3 regions of the Curtobacterium sp. MR_MD2014 genome follow, and region 2 is predicted to be linked to each of the others. Evidence: predicted binding sites of a transcription regulator. Region 2 holds the regulator's gene; each other region holds the start of a gene.
What was found. Region 2 encodes HrcA, which represses chaperone genes, less so after heat shock. Its sites were predicted from a motif close to TTNGCACTCGNNNNNNNCGAGTGCNAA; they were not measured.

Region 1: groES (co-chaperone GroES) is a predicted target of HrcA. The motif match lies at 934-960, and genes of this name have one in related genera.
Region 3: groL (chaperonin GroEL) is a predicted target of HrcA. The motif match lies at 873-899, and genes of this name have one in related genera.

What each region holds. Positions count from the first base shown of each region.
Region 1 is NZ_CP009755.1:3,182,326-3,184,590, reverse strand. It holds gene NI26_RS14715 (class I SAM-dependent methyltransferase) at 1-893, opposite strand, end outside; gene groES (co-chaperone GroES) at 1,054-1,350, shown strand; gene rarD (EamA family transporter RarD) at 1,512-2,265, shown strand, end outside.
Region 2 is NZ_CP009755.1:1,432,879-1,435,143, forward strand. It holds gene NI26_RS06575 (DUF4870 domain-containing protein) at 16-459, opposite strand; gene hrcA (heat-inducible transcriptional repressor HrcA) at 568-1,590, shown strand; gene dnaJ (molecular chaperone DnaJ) at 1,702-2,265, shown strand, end outside.
Region 3 is NZ_CP009755.1:3,027,799-3,030,063, reverse strand. It holds gene NI26_RS14015 (LytR C-terminal domain-containing protein) at 1-320, shown strand, start outside; gene NI26_RS14010 (cold-shock protein) at 480-683, shown strand; gene groL (chaperonin GroEL) at 943-2,265, shown strand, end outside.

The sequences.
Region 1 (2,265 bases), 1.7 Mb from region 2:
GACCGCGCCAGGTCACCGATCAACCGCCCACGGATGACGGCGCCGTCCGGCTCGTACAGGTAGGCGCCGACGGGACCGACCTCGACGTCCTCGGCGTCCGCCGGGCCGGTGAGCTCGGCGATGCCGTGACCGCCGATGACGGTGGCCGCGCGCCGGACACCGTCACGGGCGAGGGGCCCGGACCACAGAACGAGCTCGACGACCTCGCGGTCGACGGACACCCACTGCGCCTCGAGCGTGTCCGGGATCAGGTCGCGGTCGATGCCCGGGCCGAGCTTCACGCCCGTCGGGGTCGTCGTCGCGGCGGCGAACACGGTGTCGAGCGACGGCGACCAGTCGTCCGGGTCGGCCAGGCGCCTCGTGTTCGCGTGCCCGGCCGTGCGTCGCGCGGGGTCCATCCAGACGCCGTCGACCCGGGACAGGTCGAAGGCGGCCGCGTCGCCGAGCTCGACCCGGGCGTTCGGCCAGAGCGCGAGGTTGTGCGTCGCGACCGCCGCGGTCACCTCGTCGCGGTCGACGGCGGTGACGTCGAGGTCGAGCGCGGCCATCGCCATGGCGTCGCCACCGATCCCGCAGCCGAGGTCCGCGACCCGGGTCAGACCGGCGGCGGCGAAGCGACCGGCGTGCTGCGCGGCGACCTGCAGTCGGGTGGCCTGTTCGAGGCCGGCCTCGGTGAAGAGCATCCGCGCGGCGAAGTCCCCGAACTTCGCGCGGGCCTTCTGGCGGAGCTTCGCCTGGGTCAGCACGGCTGCCACGAGCCCCGGGTCGTGTCCCTCGCCACGGAGCCGGGAGACCACCCGGACGATCTCGCCCCCGTCCGAGACGCCGGGGGTACGGTCGAGCAGGGCCATCCCCTCGGGGGTCAGCAGCTGGGCGAGGTCGGCGGCTTCCACCCGTCGATCCTCCCAGGTCGCCGGGGAGGCCCGACACGTGCTGGCACTCGGATTGACCGAGTGCCAGACTGTCCCTAGAGTTGTGGTTGGCACTCTCCTGTGCGTAGTGCCAACCGGTTCCCATCTGTACCGAGTCAGTACCGAGAAAGAAGAGGTCACCGTGGCCGTCACCATCAAGCCGCTCGAGGATCGCATCGTCATCCGCCAGGTCGAGGCGGAGCAGACCACCGCTTCCGGTCTCGTCATCCCGGACACCGCGAAGGAGAAGCCCCAGGAGGGCGAGGTCGTCGCCGTGGGTCCGGGTCGCATCGACGACAACGGCAACCGCGTGCCGCTCGACGTCGCCGTCGGCGACAAGGTCATCTACTCGAAGTACGGCGGCACCGAGGTCAAGTACTCCGGCGAGGACCTGCTCGTCCTCTCGGCGCGCGACGTCCTCGCGGTCATCGAGCACTGAGACCAGCAGCTCTCGTCACGAACGCCCCGTCCGGCTCGCAGCCGGCGGGGCGTTCGTGCGTCCGGGCGCGTGTCGCTGCGGCGCTCCCGGCCCGTCCCGGTGGTCGGCTTGGAGGCGCGCTGTCCGCCCGCAGCGTCCGCGCCCCTTCCTAGGATGGTCCCGTGAGTGAAGCGACCCCGGCGCGTCCGGCACGCAGCGAGGCATCCGTCGGCGTCGTGCAGGCGATCGTCGCGTACGGACTCTGGGGACTGATGCCCCTGCTCTTCGCCGCGATGGCCCCCGCCGGCGCGTTCGAGATCGTCGCCTGGCGGATCGTCTTCGGCCTGGTCTTCTGCGCGGTGGCGATCGCCGTCACCCGGTCGTGGCTCCGCACCCGCTCCCTGCTCGCCCAGCGCCGGGTGATGCTCGTGATGGGACTCGCGGCCGTGCTCATCCTGGTGAACTGGACCGTGTACGTCGCCGCGACGACGACGGGCCACACGGTCGAGGCGGCGCTCGGGTACTTCATCAACCCGCTCGTCACGATCGCCCTCGGCGTGGTCGTCCTCCGCGAGCGCCTGCGTGCGGCGCAGTGGGCTGCCGTCGGCATCAGCGTCGTCGCGGTCGTCGTCATCGCGGTCGGCTACGGGCAGGTGCCGTGGATCTCGCTCGCGCTGGCCTTCTCGTTCGGGTGCTACGGCCTGGTGAAGAAGCGGGTCGGGGGCACCGTCGACGCGCTGAGCGGCCTGACGATCGAGACCGTCTGGCTGGTCCCGATCGCCGTGGGGGCGCTCGTCGTGCTCGGCGTCACGGGTCTCGGCGGCGGGGTGACGTTCACGAGCGAGGGGTGGCCGCACGTCCTCGTCACGGTGCTCACCGGGCCCGCGACCGCGGTGCCGCTGCTGCTCTTCGCGTCGTCCGCCCGGCGGGTGTCCC
Region 2 (2,265 bases):
GCGGTCGCTCGCGCGCTACTGCTTGATGAACTCGATGGTGAGCGGGTAGCGGTAGAAGTCACCGCGGTTCGCCGCGAGGGCGGCCATGATCGCGAAGACGATCACGATCACGTACAGGATCGGCAGCAGCACGAGTCCGATGACGACGAACGCCAACAGGCTGCACACGAACCCGGCGATCGCCATCGTGATGTGGAAGTTCAGTGCCTGACGGGTGTGCTCCTTCACGAACTGCCCGCGGTCGCGCAGCACCAGGTAGGCGATGATCGGCACGACCAGGCTGAAGAAGATGCCGCCGACGTGCGTCAGCGTCGCCCAGAGTCGCTGGTCCTCCGGCGACATCGGCTGGGGCGGCGTGAAGCCGGCCGGGTACTGCGGTCCCTGCGGGTTCTGGGGTCCGCCCTGCTGCTGGCCGTAGCGGCCGTCCTGCGGGCCGCCCGGTTGCTGTCCGTAGCTCATGCCGTGAGCGTACCGGCGTGGGCCCCGGCGGTCCCGGTCGGTCGGCGGTCGGGCGTAGGATCAGCAGTCGACACGTCCGAGTGCCAGCATCGAACGGAAGGGGTCCGGATGGTCAGCGAACGCTCCCTCGAGGTCCTCAAGGCGATCGTGCGGGACTACGTCGCCTCGCGCGAGCCCGTCGGCTCGAAGACGATCGTCGAGCGCCACGCCTTCGGGGTCAGCGCCGCGACGATCCGCAACGACATGGCGCAGCTCGAGGACGAACAGCTGATCGTGGCGCCGCACACCTCGTCGGGGCGGGTGCCGACCGACAAGGGGTACCGACTCTTCGTCGACCACCTGGCCGCAGCCCGGCCGCTGTCGAGCGCGCAGCGCCACGCCATAGAGACCTTCCTCGGCACGCCGAACGACCTCGACGAGGTCCTCGGTCGCACGGTCCGCCTGCTCAGCCAGCTCACCAACCAGGTCGCGCTGGTGCAGTACCCGTCGATGGTGCGCGCACGCGTGCAGCACGTCGAGCTCGTCCGGCTCGGTGACACCCGCCTGATGGTCGTGCTCATCACCGACACCGCCCGGGTCGAGCAGCGCGTGGTCGAGACGGACGTCCCCCTCGACGAGGAGGCGCTCACCGAGCTCCGCACCGTCGTGAACGGGGCGAGCGTCGGGCTCCTGCTGCAGGACGTCCCGCGTGCCCTGCGCGAGGTGCCGCAGCAGCTCCGTCCGGACGCGCAGACCCTCGGCGGCGTCGTCGTCGCGACGCTCATCGAGCAGGTCGCGGCGAACCGGCAGGACCGCCTGGTCATGGCCGGCGCGGCGAACCTGGCGAAGAGCGAACGCGACTTCTCCGGCGGACTGTTCTCCGTGCTCGAGGCGATCGAGGAGCAGGTGACCCTGCTCCGCCTGTTCGGCGAGATGCAGGTGGACGACGTGGCCGTCGCCGCGAGCATCGGCGTCGAGAACGCCGAGTACGGCCTCGACGCGACGAGCATCGTCGCCGGTGGCTACCTCGCCGGCGGCGGAGCGGTCGCCCGACTCGGGGTCCTCGGCCCCACCCGCATGGACTACGGCACGAACATGGCCGCCGTCCGTGCGGTCGCACGGTACCTGTCCAAGCTGCTGGGCGAACATTGACCGGACCCTGCGCCCGACGCGCGGTGTCCAGCGGACCGGCTCCGCGCCTCCAGACCGGACCGCGGCGACCGCCGCGACCCACCGACCGAACCGAAACCGACTGAGGGAACCGTGGCAGACCACTACGACGTCCTCGGCGTCCAGCCGGACGCCTCCGATGCCGACATCAAGAAGGCCTACCGACGGCTGGCGCGCGAGCTCCACCCGGACGTCAACCCGAGCCCGGACGCGGCCGAGCGCTTCAAGGACGTGACGCACGCGTACGACGTGCTGAGCGACCCGGAGCAGCGCCGACGCTACGACGCCGGCCCGCAGGAGAGCCCCTTCGGCGGCGGTGCCGCCGGTGGCTTCAGCGACATCTTCGACGCCTTCTTCGGCGGGGGTGGCGGCGGCGGACGCGGCAACGGTCCGCGCAGCCGTGCCGAGCGCGGGCAGGACGCCCTGCTGCGCATCGAGGTCGACCTCGACGAGGTCGTCTTCGGCACCCACAAGGACGTCGAGGTCGACACGGCCGTCGTCTGCGACACGTGCCACGGCTCGTGCTGCGCGCCGGGGACCAGCCCCCGCACCTGCGACATCTGCGGTGGCTCCGGGCACATCCAGCGCCAGGTCCGCTCGCTCCTCGGCAACGTCGTGACCAGCGCGCCCTGCGGGACGTGCCGCGGCTACGGCACC
Region 3 (2,265 bases), 1.6 Mb from region 2:
CGCCCGCGTCCGAGGAGCCGAGCGCTGCGGAGCCCTCGGCGCAGGGCGCGACGAGCGTCGTCGTGCTGAACGGCACGACGACGACCGGTCTGGCCGCCCGCGCCAGCAGCGCACTGACCACCGCGGGCTGGCAGGTCGCCTCGACGGGTGACGCCGGGACGACGGGGACGACGACCTCGGTCGTGTACTACCAGCAGCCCGAGCAGCAGGCCGTGGCACAGGGTGTGGCGAAGGCGCTCGGCATCGCGACGGTGGAGCAGTCGGCGGCGTTCCCGAACGCCGACGTCAGCGTCGTGCTCGGCGCCGACTACGGCGGCTGACGCGCGCTGTGTGACGGAGGTGTTTCGGGCACGTTGATTTCTGACGCGATCGGCGTGCAAGAACGTCACACCTCTTGCCTTGCCGCCGTTGTTGCACGAGAGTCATCGCCAGACGGCGATGGCGTCGTCCGCAACTGCAGCACCAGGGAGCAAGAGATCATGGCCAACGGAACCGTGAAGTGGTTCAACGCCGAGAAGGGCTTCGGCTTCATCACCGTGGATGGAGGGGGCCAGGACGTGTTCGTGCACTACTCGGCGATCGACATGTCGGGGTACAAGGTCCTCGAGGAGGGCCAGGCGGTGACGTTCGACGTCGGCACCGGGTCGAAGGGCCCACAGGCAGAGGCGGTCCGTCCCGCCTGAGCCCAGGACCACTCGACGAACGCGCCGTCCCCTCGGGGGCGGCGCGTTCGTCGTGCACGGCGCTCCGCCCGCCGAGCAGCCACCACCCGGGCCTGAGCGTGCCGGGTCCCGGCCGCAACGTGTCCTGGGAAGTCGAGCCGCGCCTCCCGACTGTGTTGCACTCACACCCGGCGAGTGCCAGAATCGGCGTTGGCACTCGCTTGCGCTGAGTGCCAGCACGACCCCCACGCACGACGTCCGGGAGGGACGAGAAACTCACATGGCTAAGATCATTGCTTTCGACGAGGAGGCCCGTCGTGGCCTCGAGCGCGGCCTGAACACCCTGGCCGACGCCGTGAAGGTGACGCTCGGCCCGCGCGGCCGCAACGTCGTCCTCGAGAAGAAGTGGGGCGCCCCCACGATCACGAACGACGGTGTCTCCATCGCCAAGGAGATCGAGCTCGACGACCCGTACGAGAAGATCGGCGCGGAGCTCGTCAAGGAGGTCGCCAAGAAGACCGACGACGTCGCCGGTGACGGTACGACCACCGCGACCGTGCTCGCCCAGGCGCTCGTCCGCGAGGGCCTCCGCAACGTCGCGGCCGGTGCCGACCCCGTGTCGCTCAAGCGCGGCATCGAGAAGGCCGTCGCCGCCGTCTCCGACCAGCTCCTCGCCAACGCGAAGGACATCGAGACCAAGGACCAGATCGCCGCGACCGCGTCGATCTCGGCCGCCGACCCCACCATCGGCGAGCTCATCGCCGAGGCGATCGACAAGGTCGGCAAGGAGGGCGTCGTCACCGTCGAGGAGTCGAACACCTTCGGCACCGAGCTCGAGCTGACCGAGGGCATGCGCTTCGACAAGGGCTACCTGTCGCAGTACTTCGTCACGGACCCGGAGCGCCAGGAGGCCGTCTTCGAGGACCCGTACATCCTCATCGTCAACTCGAAGATCTCCAACATCAAGGACCTGCTCCCGGTCGTCGACAAGGTGATCCAGGCGGGCAAGCAGCTCCTCATCATCGCCGAGGACGTCGACGGCGAAGCCCTCGCGACCCTCGTCGTGAACAAGATCCGTGGCATCTTCAAGTCCGTCGCCGTCAAGGCCCCGGGCTTCGGCGACCGTCGCAAGGCCATGCTGCAGGACATCGCGATCCTGACCGGCGGCCAGGTCATCTCGGAAGAGGTCGGCCTCAAGCTCGAGAACGCGACCCTCGACCTGCTGGGCAAGGCCCGCAAGGTGATCATCACCAAGGACGAGACCACGATCATCGAGGGTGCCGGCGACGACGAGCAGATCGCGGGCCGCGTCCGTCAGATCCGCTCCGAGATCGAGGCGACCGACTCCGACTACGACCGCGAGAAGCTCCAGGAGCGCCTCGCGAAGCTCGCCGGTGGCGTGGCCGTCATCAAGGCGGGTGCCGCGACCGAGGTCGAGCTCAAGGAGCGCAAGCACCGCATCGAGGACGCCGTCCGCAACGCGAAGGCCGCCGTCGAGGAGGGCATCGTCGCCGGTGGTGGCGTCGCGCTCATCCAGGCGTCCGTCGCGCTCGACACGCTCTCGCTCGAGGGTGACGAGGCGACCGGTGCGAACATCGTCCGC